3 regions of the Dickeya chrysanthemi NCPPB 402 genome follow, and region 2 is predicted to be linked to each of the others. Evidence: predicted binding sites of a transcription regulator. Region 2 holds the regulator's gene; each other region holds the start of a gene.
What was found. The regulator sigma-54, encoded in region 2, starts transcription at its own class of promoters, with help from an activator protein. The targets are predictions, from matches to a motif close to GTTGGCACANNTTTCGCTNT.
Positions count from the first base shown of each region.

Region 1: a site for sigma-54 is predicted at 2,127-2,146, ahead of DCH402_RS04265 (gamma-glutamyltransferase family protein). Genes of this name have one in related genera too.
Region 3: a site for sigma-54 is predicted at 3,060-3,079, ahead of glnK (P-II family nitrogen regulator). Genes of this name have one in related genera too.

Region 1 covers NZ_CM001974.1:950,012-955,967, forward strand. Annotated here, with positions in the region: gene DCH402_RS04255 (AtzE family amidohydrolase) at 1-279, opposite strand, end outside; gene hpxX (oxalurate catabolism protein HpxX) at 276-473, opposite strand; gene DCH402_RS04265 (gamma-glutamyltransferase family protein) at 498-2,087, opposite strand; gene DCH402_RS04270 (MurR/RpiR family transcriptional regulator) at 2,322-3,161, shown strand; gene DCH402_RS04275 (transporter substrate-binding domain-containing protein) at 3,437-4,228, shown strand; gene DCH402_RS04280 (amino acid ABC transporter permease) at 4,238-4,903, shown strand; gene DCH402_RS04285 (amino acid ABC transporter permease) at 4,906-5,559, shown strand; gene DCH402_RS04290 (amino acid ABC transporter ATP-binding protein) at 5,540-5,956, shown strand, end outside.
Region 2 covers NZ_CM001974.1:4,254,677-4,260,632, reverse strand. Annotated here, with positions in the region: gene pmbA (metalloprotease PmbA) at 1-335, shown strand, start outside; gene rnk (nucleoside diphosphate kinase regulator) at 409-819, opposite strand; gene npr (PTS phosphocarrier protein NPr) at 999-1,271, opposite strand; gene rapZ (RNase adapter RapZ) at 1,268-2,122, opposite strand; gene ptsN (PTS IIA-like nitrogen regulatory protein PtsN) at 2,314-2,802, opposite strand; gene hpf (ribosome hibernation promoting factor) at 2,892-3,179, opposite strand; gene rpoN (RNA polymerase factor sigma-54) at 3,204-4,637, opposite strand; gene lptB (LPS export ABC transporter ATP-binding protein) at 4,686-5,411, opposite strand; gene lptA (lipopolysaccharide ABC transporter substrate-binding protein LptA) at 5,427-5,956, opposite strand, start outside.
Region 3 covers NZ_CM001974.1:3,464,015-3,469,970, forward strand. Annotated here, with positions in the region: gene DCH402_RS15175 (YbaY family lipoprotein) at 1-122, opposite strand, end outside; gene tesB (acyl-CoA thioesterase II) at 341-1,204, shown strand; gene amtB (ammonium transporter AmtB) at 1,318-2,610, opposite strand; gene glnK (P-II family nitrogen regulator) at 2,654-2,992, opposite strand; gene DCH402_RS15195 (SmdB family multidrug efflux ABC transporter permease/ATP-binding protein) at 3,286-5,079, opposite strand; gene DCH402_RS15200 (SmdA family multidrug ABC transporter permease/ATP-binding protein) at 5,072-5,956, opposite strand, start outside.

The DNA.
Region 1 (5,956 bases), 1.4 Mb from region 2:
GGCGCCGGCCAGGGTGGTTTCGCCGGCGACATCGAACAGGTTTTTTACCGCATAGGGTACGCCAGCCAGCGCGGGCAGCGGCTCACCTAACCGGCGCTTGAGGTCCACGCCGTTGGCTTCCGTCAGCATACGTTGTGCCGTGACGGCGGTATAAGCATTGACAGCCGGGTTGTGCTGTTCGATGCGCGCGAGCGTGTCGCGGGCGATGTCGATGGCGGAAAGGTGACCGGCCGCCAGCTCAGCCTGCAACGAGCGGATAGACAGTTGCGCGGGATTCATGGCCGGTAGACCCCCGCCACTTCCTGACGCTCATCCAACGGGAACGCCATCAGCGGCTGCGCCATCGCGGCGATGCGGCTGAACTGGACGTGCAATTCCTGACGACGGGCGTTATTCAATTCCAGCCCCATCAGGACTTCCATTTGTTGCAGGTACGCGGCCAGCGTGTCCTGATCGATATCCCTGTTTTTCATAATTAGCACCTTAGGGTTGAAAAATTAATAGCCGACCGCGCTGCCGTTGCTGCGCGGATCGCTGGCGCCTTCCAGCATGCCGTTGACGTGGCGAACAATGGCACCGGCGTGACCGACGGTTTCGCTAAATCCGGTAAGCAGTTCCACATCGTGGCCGAGAGTACGCAACGCATCGACGGTGGCCGGCGTGAAACGCTCCTCCAGTTTGAGCGTATCGGACGACTGCCCCCAGGTTCGCCCCAGCAACCAGCGCGGCGCCGTAATCGCCTGTTGTAACGGCACGCCTTGCATCACATGACGAATGAACAGCGCGGCCTGCGTCTGTGGCTGACCGTCGCCGCCCATTGAGCCGTAGACCATCGTGCGCCCGTCAGACAAGCGCGCCGCCGCCGGGTTGAGCGTGTGAAAGGGTTGTTTGCCCGGCTCCAGCGCCAGCAAGTGGGCTGGGTCCAGGCTGAAAGAAGCGCCGCGGTTTTGCCACAGCACGCCGGTGCCCGGCAGCACCATGCCGCTACCGAATTCGTGATAAATACTCTGAATGAACGAAACCGACACCCCGTGGCGATCGCACACGCCCATCCAGACGGTATCGCCCGGCCCTTTGCCTTGCCCCCAGGGGGCGGCTATGCGGGTGTCTACACGGGCGGCGAGCGTCTGCAAAGGGGTATCAGACAGCAGCGCCTGAATATCCTGCGTGATCAGTTTCGGGTCGGTGATGTATTTGTCGCGTAGCCCAAACGCCAGTTTGGTGGCTTCTACTATGCGGTGAATGGTCTGGCTGTCGCTCAAGTCCGCCATCCCCAGCCTGTCGGTAATCCCCAGAATCGCCAGCGATACCAGCCCTTGCGTCGGCGGCGCCAGGTTAAACACTTCGCCTTTGCTGTGTTTCAGCACCAGCGGCGTGGTGCGGCGGGCACGGTAATCCGCCAGGTCGCCGGCGGTGACCGGCAGGCCCAGCGCGGCCATCTGTTTCGCCATGCGTGCCGCCAGCGCGCCGCGATAAAAGCTGTCCAGCCCGTCTTGCGCCAGTTGTTGCAGGGTATCGGCCAGATCCGGCTGGGTAAAACGGCTGCCGGTACGTGGAATGGTGCCTTGCGGCATGAATACGCGGCGGAATTCGGGGAAATCGCGCAGTTCGTGCTGGCGGCTGGTCAGCGCGTCTTCTTGCGACTGGGTGACCGGTATGCCGTGGCGGGCGTAGTGGATAGCGTCTTCCACTAGCTGCGCCAGCGGTAAGGGCGTACCGAGATCCAGTTCAGCGGCGTAATCCAGCGCTGCCTGCCATCCGCCTACCGTCCCGGCGACGGTCAGTGCGGCGTTGGGGCCACGGTGAGGAATACGGCTTTCACCGGCGTAGCGAGCGCGGGTCGCCAGCGAACCGGCGGCACCGCTGGCGTCAATGGCGATCGGAGCGCCCTGCGGCGGTACGATCAACCAAAAACCATCGCCGCCCAGACCGTTCATATGCGGGTAAACCACGGCTATCGCTGCGGCAGCGGCCACCATCGCTTCAATGGCATTGCCTCCGGCACGCAAAACACGCTGCGCGCTGGCGCTGGCAAGATGATGCGGTGTGACCGCCATGCCCGACGGGGCGATATGACTTTGCATCATGAGGATAAGGCTCTTAGTAGACTGTAGGGTGGTCGATGCTAAGCAAAAGCCGTTCCATCTTTTCTGCTTGCTGCCGACCAACGGTTGTATGCTATGTTCATCATAACGTCGAAAAGATGAAACAAAAGTTACAGTGTTCAAACTGACAACGTTCAAACTTACCGTCTTCACACTTATCGTCTTCAAACATATCGTTTTCAAACTTATCGTTTTCAAACAATGACAAGGGCAGGCATGAAGCAGATTGACGAACGGTTGCGCAGCCGGTACAGCGAACTGTCGCCGCAAGAGCAGCGGGTGGCGGAGTTTATCTTCGACCATCTGGACGACCTTATCAGCTACAACAGCGCCGAGCTGGCGCGGCTGAGCGGCGTTTCCAAGGCTACGGTCAGCCGTCTGTTCCGCCGCCTCGGCTACCCCAGCTACCGCGAAATGCGTGATGAGCTGCGCACCCTGCGCCAGAGCGGGATGCCGTTGACCGATAATCGGGACGCGGTGCAGGGCAACACGCTGCTGGCGCGTCATTACAAGCAGGAGATGGCCAACCTGACGCAGTGGGTCAACCAGATCGATCCGCAGCAGTTCGGCGCGGTGATCGCCGCGCTACAGCAGGCCCGGCGCGTGTGTATTCTCGGGCTGCGCAACAGCTACCCGGTGGCATTGCACCTGCGCCAGCAACTGTTGCAAATCCGCCCGCAGGTGCCGTTGCTGGCGCAGCCCGGCCAGACGCTGGCGGAAGAACTGACGGATCTCGACGAGCGGGATGTCGTGGTGGTGGTGGCGTTTCGCCGCCGCCCGCGCCTGATTCTGCCAGTGTTGCAGCAACTGCACGCCCGCCGGATTCCGGTGTTGCTGCTGTGCGAGCCGCAGGTGCATACGCTGCCGACGCTGGCCTCCTGGTCGCTGACCGCACCGCTGGACAGCGTATCAGCGTTTGACAGCTACGCCGGCGCCATGAGTCTGGTCAATCTGATCAGCAACGCGCTGCTGCACCAGATGCTGGCGGAAGGGCGTCAGCGTATCCACGATATCGCCGATCTTTATCTGCAACTGGACGAGCTGGAGCAGCGCTAACCACGCGTCTTACTGGTGCAAATGTCCTTTTTTGGTGCAATCGATTCCCGTTTTAATGCCCTGTCATTGTGCGCTGCGGACTGAACGTCGGGCGCCTTGCTATACCCTCCATCTCCCTGTGATTCCCTGAATCCGCCGCTGTTACCCTTTGCCTGTCGCTACAAAACATCGGCTGATTATCTGGCATACATTTTGCTTTTTAATCTGCAACAAAGGTTTCAATATTTTTATTGAAGAATCTTTGGTTTCAAATTAATTTAACCGGGGGCACAGCAATGAAGATCGGAAAACGTGTTTTGGCAGTAGTTGGCGCAGCGCTGTTGATGGCTCAGGCAGGACAAGCGATGGCGGATCAATGGCAGGATATCCAGAAGCGCGGCGTACTGCGTGTTGCGGTGCCGCAGGACTTCCCGCCGTTTGGTTCGGTCGGCACCGATTTGCAGCCGCAGGGCTACGACATCGACATGGCCCGCTACCTGGCCGATGAGATGAAACTAAAGTTGCAGCTGGTGCCGGTGACCAGCGCCAACCGTGTGCCGTATTTGCAGACCGACAAGGTCGATCTGGTGATTTCCAGCCTGGGTAAAAATGCGGAACGTGAAAAAGTGATCGACTTCAGTAGCGCTTATGCGCCGTTCTTCCTGGGCGTGTTCGGCCCGAAAGAGACGGATGTCGGCGCGCCGGCGGCGTTGCAAGGTAAAACCGTCGGCGTGACCCGCGGTGCGGTGGAAGACATGGTGCTGACCGAGACTGCGCCCAAAACCGCCGACATCAAGCGCTATGAAGACAACAACACCACGCTGTCGGCTTATATGTCCGGTCAGGTGCAGTATATCGCCACCGGCAACCTGGTGGTGGCGGCGATTGCCGAGAAGAACCCGGCGAAAGCGCCTGTCGCCAAATTCATGCTGAAAGACTCGCCCTGCTACATCGGCCTGAAAAAGGACGAGCCTGCGCTGAAAGCGAAAGTCAACGAGCTGATTGAAAAAGCGCTTAAGGACAACACGCTCAACGGCCTGTCCGAAAAATGGCTGAAAGCGCCGCTGCCGGCCAATCTGGGCGCCTAAGGATACGCCATGACTTATCAGCTTCATTTCGCGGCGCTGTGGCCATACTGGCCGGAGTTACTGGCCGGCTTGTGGGTCACCGTACAACTGACGACGATGGCGACACTCGGCGGGATTGCCATCGGCATTGGCGGTGCGGCATTACGCAGCGGTAAGCCGACCCTCGTCAGCCGCTTGTGGGGCTTGTACGTCGAGCTTATCCGCAATACGCCGTTTGTGGTGCAACTGTTTTTCATCGTGTTCGGTCTGCCGGGGTTGGGGCTCAAACTCACCGCCGGGCAGGCCGCCCTGCTGGCGATGTTGGTGAACCTGGGTGCTTACAGCACGGAGATTATTCGTGCCGGCATCCAGGTGACGCCGAAAGGCCAGTGGGAGGCCGCGCGAGTGCTGGGGTTGTCGCGTGCTCAGACCTTTACGCGGGTGATTTTGCCGCCCGCGCTGCAACGGATTTATCCGGCGCTGGTCAGTCAGTGCATCATCGTGATGCTCGGTTCATCCGTGGTGTCGCAGGTGTCGTTTGAAGAGCTGACCTTTGCCGCCAACTTAATTCAGTCACGGACTTTCCTCAGTTTTGAGGTGTATCTGGTGACCACACTCTGCTATCTGGTGCTGTCGATGCTGATGCGTCAGCTGCTGTTGCTGGTCGGGCGACGTTTTCTGGGGACACCGCGCTGATGATGACATTTACTGACTGGGATATTGTGCGCAACCTGCTGCTGGCCGGGCGCTGGACGGTGCTGTTGTCGCTGGTGGCGTTTTTCGGCGGCGGTGTGGTGACGTTGCCGTTGTTGCTGCTGCGACTAACCAAACGTCGCTGGCCGATGCGTCTGACCCGGCTATACGCCAATGTATTTCAGGGCACGCCGCTGCTGATGCAGCTGTTTCTGGCGTTTTTCGGGCTGGGGCTGTTCGGTATCGACGTTAGCCCGTGGACGGCCGCCGCCCTAGCGCTGACGCTGTTTACCAGCGCATTTCTGGTGGATATCTGGCACGGCAGCGTGCAGGCCTTGCCGAAAGGGCAATGGGAAGCCTGTCGTTGTCTGGGGCTGACTTTCACACAGACGTTGACCCGGGTGATTGCGCCTCAGGCGATGCGCATTGCCATTGCGCCGACGGTAGGGTTTTCGGTGCAGGTGATCAAAGGCACCGCGCTGGCGTCAATCATCGGTTTTGTCGAGCTGACCAAGGCCGGCACCATGCTCAATAACGTGACATACCAGCCATTCAAGGTGTTCGGGCTGGTGGCGCTGGGCTATTTCCTGTTGTGTTACCCGTTGTCGTACTACAGCCGTTATCTGGAGAAGAAATTCAATGCCGCTCATCACCATTAATCAGGTCCATAAATATTACGGCCAGAACCACGTGCTGAAAGGGGTGGATCTGGATATTGATGCGGGTGAGGTTATCTCCATCATCGGTCGCAGCGGTTCCGGCAAAAGCACCCTGTTGCGCTGTATCAACGGGCTGGAAGGCTATCAGGACGGCAGCATCAAGCTGGGTGGCATGACCGTGACCGACCGTGATTCGCAGGCGCGGGAAATCAGCCGTTCCGTCGGCATGATCTTCCAGAATTTCAACCTGTTCCCGCATATGACCGCGCTGGAAAACGTGATGCTGGCACCCAAACTGGTGCTGGGGAAAAGCGCCGCCGAGTGCCGTGAGCTGGGCGTGAAGATGCTGGAGAAGGTCGGGCTGGGCGAACGCATCGATTACTACCCGTCCAGCCTG
Region 2 (5,956 bases):
AGAGCACCGGCCATGCGGGTGGCATTCATAACTGGCGCATTGCCGGACGCGGGCTGGATTTTGACGGTATGCTGAAGGAAATGGGGACTGGGTTGCTGGTCACCAGCCTGATGGGGCAAGGCGTGAGTGCGGTTACCGGCGACTATTCACGCGGCGCGGCGGGTTTTTGGGTTGAAAACGGCGAGATTCAGTACCCGGTGAGTGAAATCACCATCGCCGGTAACCTGAAAGATATGCTGCGCAATATGGTCACCGTCGGCGATGATATTGAAACGCGCAGTAATATTCAGTGCGGATCGGTGTTGCTGCCGTCGATGAAAATCGCCGGCGCATAACGTTCTCTGCCACGGCATTCGCCGACATGGCTGCCCTCGGTCTGTTGGGCAGCCATGGGAGGATGCCGTCGCGTCAGCGGTGATACTCGCCCGCCGCCTCCGGTTGGTAGAGCAGTTCCATGACTTCAATTCTCGTTTCGTCGCCATTCGGCAGCGGCCAGGCAATGCTGTTGCCGACGTGCATACCGAGCAGCGCAGCCCCCAGCGGCGCCATCACTGAAATTTGCTCCCGGCTGTCTTTGAGACCGGCCGGATAGACCAACGTGCGAATATGTTCTTCCACCGTAAGCAGATCGCGGAACCGAACCCTGCTGTTCATGGTGACCACATCGGCCGGAATCTCAATCGGCTGGACGATATCAGCCCGATCGAGTTCCTCGCTCAGAGCCTGCGCTACCGCTGTATCGGCAAAAGCAGGTTGCTCCAGCAGCGCATCCAGGCGTTCGGCATCCAGCTCGCTAATCGTCAGGTGCGGTTTATCCATATGTTTCTCCAGTTTTTGCAATAGCAGATAACAACACCCCCGCCGTAAGGGCAGGGGTATAAGTTAATCCGATGGTAACAGGGATGCGGGGAAGTTACCGCATAAAAACTTACCGCATAAACAGGAATAGACCGGGATCACAGACGGCGGCTTGCACCAGGATGAGGTAAGATACCGGATTAATCTTCGTCAAATCCAGCTTCAAACAGTTGAATGACCGCCGCCAGCGCGTGTTCTTCATCCGGCCCGGAGACTTCCACTTCGATATGGCGGCCTTTGGCTGAATCCAGCATCAGCATGGCGATGACGCTGCTGGCATCAGCTTCAGTACCGCTTTCGTTGCGTAGCAACACCTCAGCGTCAAAACTTTGCACCAGCTCGAACAGCTTCATGGCCGGGCGAGCGTGCATCCCTAAGCGGTTTTTTACTTCAACGGTCTGCCTGACGGTCATGATTTACGTTTTTCCAGCGTACGGTGGCGCGACTGTACATTTTTGCCACGGGAGCGAAAGTAATCCGCCAGTTGTTCGGCGATGTAGACGGAACGGTGTTTCCCGCCGGTACAGCCGATAGCGACGGTAAGATAGCTACGGTTGTTGGTTTCCAGCATCGGCAACCACAGTTCCAGATAGCTGCGGGTCTGATAGATGAAATTGTGGACTTCGGTATGCCGGTCAAGAAATGCCGCCACCGGTTTATCCAGCCCTGTCATCGGGCGTAATTTCGGGTCCCAGTGCGGGTTCGGCAGGAAGCGCACGTCAAATACATAGTCGGCATCAATCGGGATGCCGTGTTTATAGCCGAATGATTCGAACACCATAGTCAGTTCACGTTCGCGTTTACCCAGTAAACGGGTACGCAGCATTTCCGCCAGCTCGTGCACCGACATTTCCGAGGTATCGATGATCAGATCGGCACGGGAACGCAGCGGTTCGAGCAGATCGTTTTCTTCATCAATAGCGCTTTCCAGCGACAGGTTCTTGCTGGAGAGCGGATGCAGGCGCCGGGTATCGCTGTAGCGCCGGATCAACGTATTACGATCGGTGTCTAGAAACAGCAATTGGGGCGAAAAGCTTTGAGGCAGGCGGGTCAGGGCATGTTCCAGCACTTCCGGCGTTTCCGGCAGGTTACGCACGTCAATGCTGACCGCCGCGGAGATGTTCCGTTCCGCCAGCGTGTGCGCCAGTTCGGGCAGCAATACCACCGGCAGGTTATCTACACAATAGAAACCCATGTCTTCCAGCGCGCGCAGTGCTACGGATTTTCCCGAACCTGAACGACCACTGACAATCATCAGCACCATCTGACGACTCCCCCCTGGCAGCAGGATGGTGAATGTCCACCGCCACAGTTAGCTAACTTCATTTTCCCGGCTAAGCCGGCATTCTGTCAGGCTTGCGCCTGACGTCGCACGTATTGTCATGACATAGTGTTGTTATATGCGCTGTTCCCGCTCATACGCCGGATAGCGCTTAAAACGGGCGCCACCAGCCATCAGGGTTGGTCGGGCAGATCCGCTTCCGTCATGATCTGATACAGTTCATCATCATCTTGCGCTGCGCGCAGGCGCTTACATACGGTTTTATCCGCCAGCCGTTTGGCGACGAGCGATAAGGTATGTAAATGGGTTTTACATTGTTCAGCAGGAACCAGCAAGGCAAAAAGCAGGTCGACCGGTTGGTTGTCGATGGCGTCAAACGCTATCGGCTGTTCCAACTGGATAAAGACGCCGACTGCGCCGAGCGTATTTTCGTCCTCCAGCTTGCCATGCGGAATGGCGATGCCGTTGCCGATACCGGTACTGCCCATGCGCTCACGGGTCAGAATGGCTTCAAACACCATCTGCGGCGGCAAGTTGAGCTGTCTGGCGGCCAGTTCACTGATGATTTCCAGTGCACGCTTTTTGCTCTGACAGTGGACAGCGCTACGCGTGCACTCCTTACGGAGGACGGCGCTAAGTTGCATAACGGGCTCGTTGTTCATGATACGTTCACTTAACGACACTGTTGCCTTCGGTTACCAGCCTGCCATGCGGCAGGCTGGTCGCTGTCCCTGCACCTGAAACGGCGAAATCAGTGCTGTTTCAGTTTATCCTTATGTTTGTTTAACTGTCTCGCCAGCTTATCGATCAGCAGATCGATGGCGGCGTACATATCACCCGCTTCCGATGTGGCATGCAGCTCACCTCCGTTGACGTGGATCGTGGCATCTGCAATGTGCAGGATCTTTTCCACTTTCAATACCACGTACACCTGATTGATACGATCAAAGTATTGCTCAAGTTTGGCGAATTTTGAGGTTACGAATTCGCGCAGAGCATCCGTAATTTCGACATGGTGTCCGGTAATGTTAAGCTGCATATCGTCTTCCTTCTCATGTAGGGGTCAAACCAGCTGTTTGCGTTGGTTTGACGGCGGGATAGATAAAGACTCTCGATACTTGGCGACAGTTCGGCGAGCCACAATGATTCCCTGTTCGGAAAGCAGTGAGGTCAGTTTGCTGTCGCTTAGCGGTTTAGCGGGATTTTCCGCTGCAATGAGTTTTCTCACCAGCGCACGGATGGCGGTGGATGATGCCTCGCCGCCGCTGTCGGTGTTGACGTGACTGGAAAAGAAATACTTCAGCTCAAAAATACCGCGCGGACTGTGCAGAAATTTCTGGGTCGTTACGCGGGAAATGGTGGACTCGTGCATCTCCACGGCCTGAGCGATATCCGCCAGCACCATGGGTTTCATAAATTCTTCACCGTGTTCGAAGAACGCCTGTTGTTGCTCCACAATGCAACGGGTGACTTTCAACAGGGTATCGTTACGGCTTTCCAGACTCTTGATGAGCCAGCGGGCTTCCTGCAGGTGGCTGCGGATGAATTGCCCGTCGCTGTCGTTGCGCGCACTGTTGCCGAGGGCGGCGTACTGCTGGTTGATCTGCAACCGGGGTACGCTGTCGGTATTGAGCTCCACCGTCCACTGTCCCTGTATCTTGCGCACCAGTACGTCCGGAATCACATACTCGGATTCGCCGGTATTGATCGACTGACCTGGGCGCGGATCGAGCGATTGAATCAGCGCCAGCGCTTCTTTCAATACCTCTTCTTTGAGGCGGCTGGTACGAATGAGGGTGCGGAAGTCATGGTTGGCGAGCAGATCAAGGTATTCGCTAACGATAAGTTTGGCTTCAGCCAGACGGGGAATGCCGCTGTCGAACTGGGACAGCTGTACCAGCAGGCATTCGCGTAAATCGCGGGCGGCCACGCCGACAGGGTCAAAACGCTGTACGCGTTTGAGCACCGCTTCCACCTCTTCCAGCGTCACCTCGTCATTACCGATACTGTCGCGGATATCGTCCAGCGACACCGTCAGGTAACCGGTGCTGTCCACCGCATCCACGATGGACGTGGCGATGGCGGCGTCGGTATCGGAAAACGGCGTCAACTCCACCTGCCACATCAGGTAATCCTGCAGCGTCTGTGTGGTTTCACCCTGATAGACCGGCAGCTCTTCGTCACGGTAGTCGGTGCTGGTGCCGGACGGCGTACCGGCGGTGTAGATTTCATCCCAGGCGGCGTCGAGCGGCAACTCGTCGGGCATCTCTTTTTGCTCCAGCGCCTCGCGGGTGTCCAGCGTTTCGCTGTCGCTGCTTTCCTGGGTTTCCACTTCGTCATGAATATCGGCCTGCTCCAGCAACGGGTTGCTTTCCAGCGCCTGTTGGATTTCCTGCTGGAGTTCAAGCGTGGACAACTGCAGCAGGCGGATGGCCTGCTGTAACTGCGGTGTCATAGCCAGTTGCTGGCTGAGCCTGAGTTGCAAACCTTGCTTCATAACGTGGGTTAACTTCCTTTTGAATTATCAACCTAATACATGACGTTATCAGAGTCGGAAGCCTTCGCCCAGATAGACTCGTTTTACCTGCTCATTCGCCAGTATATCCATCGGAGAGCCGTGGGCAATAAGCTGGCCCTGACTAACGATATAAGCACGCTCACAGACATCGAGCGTTTCGCGGACATTATGGTCGGTAATCAGTACCCCCAGCCCGCTATCGCGCAGATGTTCAATGATTTTTTTGATGTCGATAACCGAGATAGGGTCTACCCCGGCAAAGGGTTCGTCCAGCAGGATGAATTTGGGGTTGGCAGCCAGCGCCCGGGCGATCTCCACCCGACGACGTTCACCGCCGGACAGCGATTGTCCCAGACTATCGCGCAGGTGAACAATGTGAAACTCTTCCATTAGTTCGTTGGCGCGATCCTGCTGCTGTTCCCGGGTCAGATCTTTTCTGACTTCCAGCACCGCCATCAGGTTGTCGTACACGCTGAGTCGCCGGAAAATCGACGCTTCCTGCGGCAGGTAGCCGATACCGCGGCGGGCGCGATCGTGCAACGGCAGCAAGCTGATGTCCTCACCGTCGATGACGATGCGGCCCTCGTCGCGCGGGACGATACCGACAACCATGTAGAAGGTGGTTGTCTTCCCGGCGCCGTTGGGCCCGAGCAGCCCAACGATTTCGCCCGAATTGACATTCAGGCTGACGTTTTCCACCACTTTGCGGCCTTTATACGCCTTGGCCAGATTTTCGGCGATTAGTGTTGCCATGGATTAGCACATTACTCACTGTTGTTTGGCGGGTTTGCCGGTGTTGCCGGCCGGCTTGGCACCATTCTGCGTGCCTTTGTCCTGCAACTGTGTCGGAACCAGCACGGTCGTGACGCGTTTACCCTTATCACTGAAGGCTTCCATCTGCTGCTGTTGCACCAGATAAGTAATGCGGTCGCCCTTAACGTTGCTGTCCAGTTGCTCCAGGTAAGCATCGCCGGTCAGGATGACCAGTTGCTTATCCATCTCGTAACGCATTTTCTGGGCATGGCCTTTCACCGGCTTACCATTGTCCTGCATTTGGTAGAAGGTGGCCGGGTTACCATAGCCTTCGATCACTTCGTGACCTTGCTGGCCGTTAGGGCGGGTGACGACCACCTTGTCGGCTTGTGCTTTTATTGAACCCTGCGTGACGAGGACGTTGCCGGTGAACGTCACCACATTGCCCTGCATGTCCAGCGCCTGCTGGTCGGAGGTAATGTGGATAGGCTGCTCGGTGTCTCCGGTCAACGCCAGTGCCGGAATGCTGACGGCAAAAAGCGAGC
Region 3 (5,956 bases), 790 kb from region 2:
GAAAGCGTCTGAGCCTGCCCCGTTGCCGGCGCAGTTAACTCAGAAGAAACACTATGGCTATTCACGCAACCAGAGAGCGCGATCGATACCGTAATACCGCTAAAGATATGCCATAATCTCATAGGCTAAGCCTCCTTAATTATTTTATTCAGGATGCGATCAGTTAAACCGCATCTGTTAAGAAGTATGAACCAACCAGCATCATAATTATGGTGGAAAATTCTGATAGTTATAACATCCCCAGTAATACCCAGGATCCGCCAGGACGATTTAAGGAAAACCGGTTCATTTATACGATGAATTTATTTGCGTAATCACATTACTCTCCCAAGGCAGAACTATGAGTCAGGCATTACAACATCTTCTCGACCTACTACATCTGGAAAAACTGGAGGAGGGTCTGTTTCGCGGCCAAAGTCAGGATCTGGGGTTACGTCAGGTATTTGGTGGACAGGTGGTGGGTCAGGCCTTATCTGCCGCCAAGCAGACTGTACCGCCGGAACGCGCTATCCACTCGTTTCACAGCTATTTCTTACTTCCTGGCGATAGCCAGAAACCCATTATTTACGATGTTGAAACGCTACGAGACGGTAACAGTTTTAGTGCCAGACGCGTCAGCGCTATTCAAAATGGCCGTTCGATTTTTTACATGACCGCCTCATTTCAGACTCGCGAAAGTGGCTTCGAACACCAAAATGAGATGCCATCAGTCGCGCCACCTGACGATTTACTGTCGGAACAGGAAATTGCCCGTAGCATGGAACACCTGATTCCACCCGCCATGCGACAAGTTTTTACTAACGATCGGCCAATTGAGATTCGGCCGGTAAAATTTCACAATCCATTGAAAGGTGAAACATCGCCTCCCGTCAGGCAAGTATGGTGCCGTGCCAACGGCACTATGCCGGATGACGAGCGTACTCACCAATATCTTCTCGGTTATACCTCCGATTGCAACTTCCTGCTTACGGCTCTGCAACCTCATGGCGTAGGGTTTCTTGAACGTGGTATGCAAGTTGCAACCATTGATCACTCCATGTGGTTCCACCGGCCGTTCCGGCTGGATGACTGGTTGCTTTACTCCGTCGAAAGCCCCTCAGCTTCCGGTGCCCGCGGATTTGTTCGCGGTCAGTTTTACACCCGAGACGGCATTCTGGTCGCTTCCAGTGTGCAGGAAGGTGTAATCCGGCGTCACAGCCAATAGCCTCTCCCTTACACATAAAAAATGCCAGTCAGTGGCTTAACTGACTGGCATTACCTTTCTCAAGGTGGTTTTTATTTATTACGGTGACGAGATTGCCGATCACCAAGAGGCGATTACTGGTTGTATGCGTTCTCGCCGTGGCTGTTGACGTCCAAACCTTCGCGTTCCTGCTCTTCCGGTACACGCAGGCCGACAGCGATATCCGCAACTTTAAAGGAGATGAATGCAGCGACACCGGACCAAATGATAGCGACGATCACGCTAAACAACTGCACCCATACCTGATGAGCCATTGTCACGCCTTGCGCATAACCGATACCACCCAGTGATGAAGCGGTAAACACGCCTGTCAGCAGGCAACCTACGATACCGCAAACACCGTGTACGCCAAACACATCGCAGGGATCGTCGACACGCAGCCATTTTTTCAGAACGGTTACGCCCCACAAGCCGGCGAACCCACCAGCGAAACCGATGACCATGGCACCACCGACACCCACGGTACCGGCAGCCGGCGTAATAGCAACCAGACCTGCGATACAACCAGAACAAGCACCCAACAGTGATGGCTTACCACGAGTAATCCACTCACCCACGACCCACGCCAGAATCGCAGCAGCGGTAGCCACTACCGTGGTCAGGAATGCCAGACCGGCGATATTGTTGGCGGCAGCGGCAGAGCCGGCGTTAAAACCGAACCAACCGATATACAGAATAGCGGTACCGATGAACACCATCGGCAGGCTGTGCGGCTTGAAAGCCTCCTTACCAAAACCAACGCGTTTACCCAGCAACAGCGCTCCCACCAAACCGGCTACCGCTGCGTTAATATGCACCACAGTACCGCCGGCGAAGTCCAGCGCGCCATCGGCTGCCAGATAACCGCCGCCCCATACCATGTGGGTCATCGGCAGATAAGATAAGGTGAACCACAGTGCAGAGAAAATCAGCACAGCAGAAAAACGGATACGTTCACCCAATGCACCCAGTACCAGGCCTACGGTAATACAGGCAAAAGATGCCTGATAAGCAACATGAATAAACTGGTAGAAAGTACCGCTGACTGAATTGATATCAATGCCATTCAACATGAAGTTGGTCAGGCCGCCGAAAAATGGGCTACCGGCGCTAAACGCCACGCTGTAGCCATAAATAACCCACAGAATACAAACCAGCGCAAACGCCACCGTTATCTGCGTCAACATAGACAGCACGTTTTTGCTGCGAATCAGACCGCCGTAAAACAATGCCAAGCCGGGAATGGTCATGAACAGCACCAGAGCGGTACAAATCATCATGAACGCATTATCCGCTTTATCCACTGCAGGTGCCGGCGTATCCGCCATAACCCATGCCGGAAGCATGGTTGCCGCCCCTAAACCTAACGACAAGGAAAATTTCTTCATTTTTTCATTCATCCCTATTTAATAAGGCTAAATCAGGTAGTTGTTATAGTGCGGCTTCGTCAGTTTCGCCGGTGCGAATGCGGATGACACGCTGCAGCTCCGCGACAAAAATTTTGCCGTCGCCAATCTTACCGGTGTAAGCAGCTTTGCTGATGACGTCGATCACCTCATCTAATTGGTCATCCGCGATCGCGATATCAATCTTCACCTTCGGTAAAAAGTTAACGCTGTATTCTGCGCCGCGATACAGTTCTGCATGTCCTTTCTGACGCCCAAACCCTTTCACCTCAGTGACGGTGAGCCCCTGGATGCCCACAGAAGACAGCGCTTCACGTACGTCTTCCAATTTGAACGGCTTAATTACCACAGTAACCAGTTTCATCATCATCCCCCTAACCATGTAAGTTCAGGCCTGTGCCCGTCACTCTCAATATGTCCACGCATCACTTAAAGCAAATCATGTGCCATAAATCACATACCGATATAAAAGTGATGAAACGTGACGCTTTAACGACGGAAAGGAAGATGACTGAATGAAGTATGGTCAATGAATGGGAAAAACAGGAGCACGTGACGCACAAAAATGGTGCGCCACGCCTAATTTCAGTGCGTATCACTGCACACTGAGGAATGCTCTGCCAAATTATGGTGCGAAACGCTGCACCGTGCTGACAATCAGGGTGTCTGAGAGATCAATTCACCGGAATCATGCGACGATGAAAAGGTCAATGCGCTGCTCGCCTGCTGCAATTGATACATTTGGTAGTATCGTCCTTCCTTCGCCAGCAACTGTTCATGCGTTCCCTGCTCTACTGTTCTGCCATGATGCAGCACCAAAATATGGTCAGCCTCAACAATGGTGGACAATCGATGGGCAATCACGACCAGAGTGGTATGAGCGCGTACCAACCGCAGTGCGCGCTGAATGGCCTGTTCGGTGCCGGAATCGATATTGGCGGTTGCCTCATCAAGAATCAGAATTCTGGGCGTCGCCACCAGCACCCTGGCCAACGCCAGCAATTGCTTTTGCCCGACAGACAGGTTATTACCCTGTTCGCCAATACGACTATGAATCCCGTCGGGCATTTCTCGCACCAACGGTGCCAGTTGTACTGCCTCCAACGCCTGCCAGACCTTTTCCTCACTGATGTCGCGCCCCAACGTGACATTCGCAAACATAGAATCAGCCAGAACGACCGGATCCTGCTGTACCATCGCCACATGCTGACGCAACACCTGATGCGACAGGGTTTGCAAAGGTCGGCCATCCAGGCGGATCTCCCCGCTGTCCGGTACGTAATACCCCATCAGCAGGTTTGCCAGCGTACTTTTACCGCTCCCGGTGTGCCCAACCAACGCGACGAATCCCCGGTCCGGTACATTCAACTCAATATGATGCAATACCGGCTTGTCTTTACGGTAAGAAAACGTCACCTGCCTGATATCGATACGACCGCTTTCCAACGCACGAACATCGTCGCCGTAACGCTGACGAGTACCATCCATCAGTTCAAAAATACGCTCCCCGGCAACAACCGCTTGCTGCAGCATCGATTGCTGGGTAGTGAGTTCAATCAGCGGTTCGTTCAAGCGCCCCAAATAGTTGATAAAGGCATACAACACACCAACCCCAACAGAGCCGACAGCACTGAATCCAAATTGCAGCAACAAGCCGCACATCACCAATGCCGAAAACAGGCTCAGTAACGGACGCAACAGAAACCCATCCAACCTCAGCGTCTGCATCCTTGTCTCATAGTGCGACCAACTGGCATCACTCAGCTTCTTACCAAACCTCATCTGCTGGCGAAACTGCTGGATGACGCTCATGCCGCTAATCGACTCGTTGAAGCCATCATTGATATCCGCGAGGTAGCTACGCATCCGGCGGACAATCGGCGTGCTGTAACGTTGATAAATCACCATAACCATCGCCACAGCCGGAAAAATCGCCGTAGCCACCAGCGCCATACGCCAGTCCAGGCTAAACATGGCTATCAGCATCGCTCCAATCAGAGCTGCGCTGCGCAACACACTGCCTACCACCATCACATACAGATCCCGCACGACCTCCGTATCATTGGTTACGCGGGAAATTAATTGCCCGACGGGTTGCGTGTCGAACACAGCCAACGGTTGGCGCAAAGCCGCATCCATCACATCCGTGCGCAACTGCTGCACGACGCCCACGGCAACGCGATTGAACATCAGCGCCTGAATATAATGTAATAGCGCCGCCATCCCCTGCAGCAGAATATATCCCACCGCCAGCACGGTTGCCATCATGAGCGGAAACTCACCTTTACTTACCAGGTGGTCGATGAAATAGCTCACCAGTACCGGCCCTGCGACTTCCGCGCCAGCCGCTATCCATAACAGCAACACACCGGTTCCCACCGTTTTTTTCCACGGCAATCCATAAGCCAACAGCCGCTTCAGCGTCGGCCATAACGCCTGGGAATTATTCATTCGGTTGTTCCTCTCGGGGGGAATCATCCAGAGCGGCTTCCAGTTGTTGATAGCGATACATATCGCGATACCATCCAGGCTGCTGCGATAATTGCTCATGATCGCCACGTTGCGCCACATGGCCTTGCTGCAGTACCAGAATTTCATCGGCATCCACCAGCGCAGACAAACGATGCGCGCTGATAATCAGAGTCCGTTGCCGTCCCCACTGCCGCAGGTTGCTCAAAATCTGGTGTTCCGTGCGTCCATCAACCGCGGACAGCGCATCATCCAGCACCAGTATCTCGGCCTCCAGCAGCAACGCGCGGGCAATAGCGATGCGCTGTTTTTGCCCTCCAGACAGCATCACCCCCCGCTCCCCCACCTCAGTCTGGTATCCCTGAGGCAGACGCAAAATGTCATCATGGACATTTGCCAATCGAGCCGCTTCTTCGATCTGTTGCCGGGAAGCATCAGGCCGACCTAATGCAATATTATTGGCGACAGAGTCCGAAAACAGGAATGGCGTCTGACCAACCACGGCAAACCGCCCACGCAGCGCATCCAACTGGATGTCATGCAACGGTTGCCCATGATAGGCAATTTGCCCCTGTTCAACATCAAAATAGCGCAGCAACAATGCCAGCAACGTGCTCTTTCCTGAACCGGTTGGGCCACACAGCCCTAACGTTTTACCCGGGAGCAGCGTAAAACGGACATCATTAATGGCTGATGTCGAGTGCCCAGGGTAATGGAAAGCGGCGATCTGAACCGCCAGCGTTCCGGGGTCTGCAGGTAATGGCTGAGAACCATCCACAACCACCGGCGCTTCAGACAATAATTGGCGGATACGCGCATAAGCCGCGCTACCCCGCTCAACAATATTAAACATCCAGGC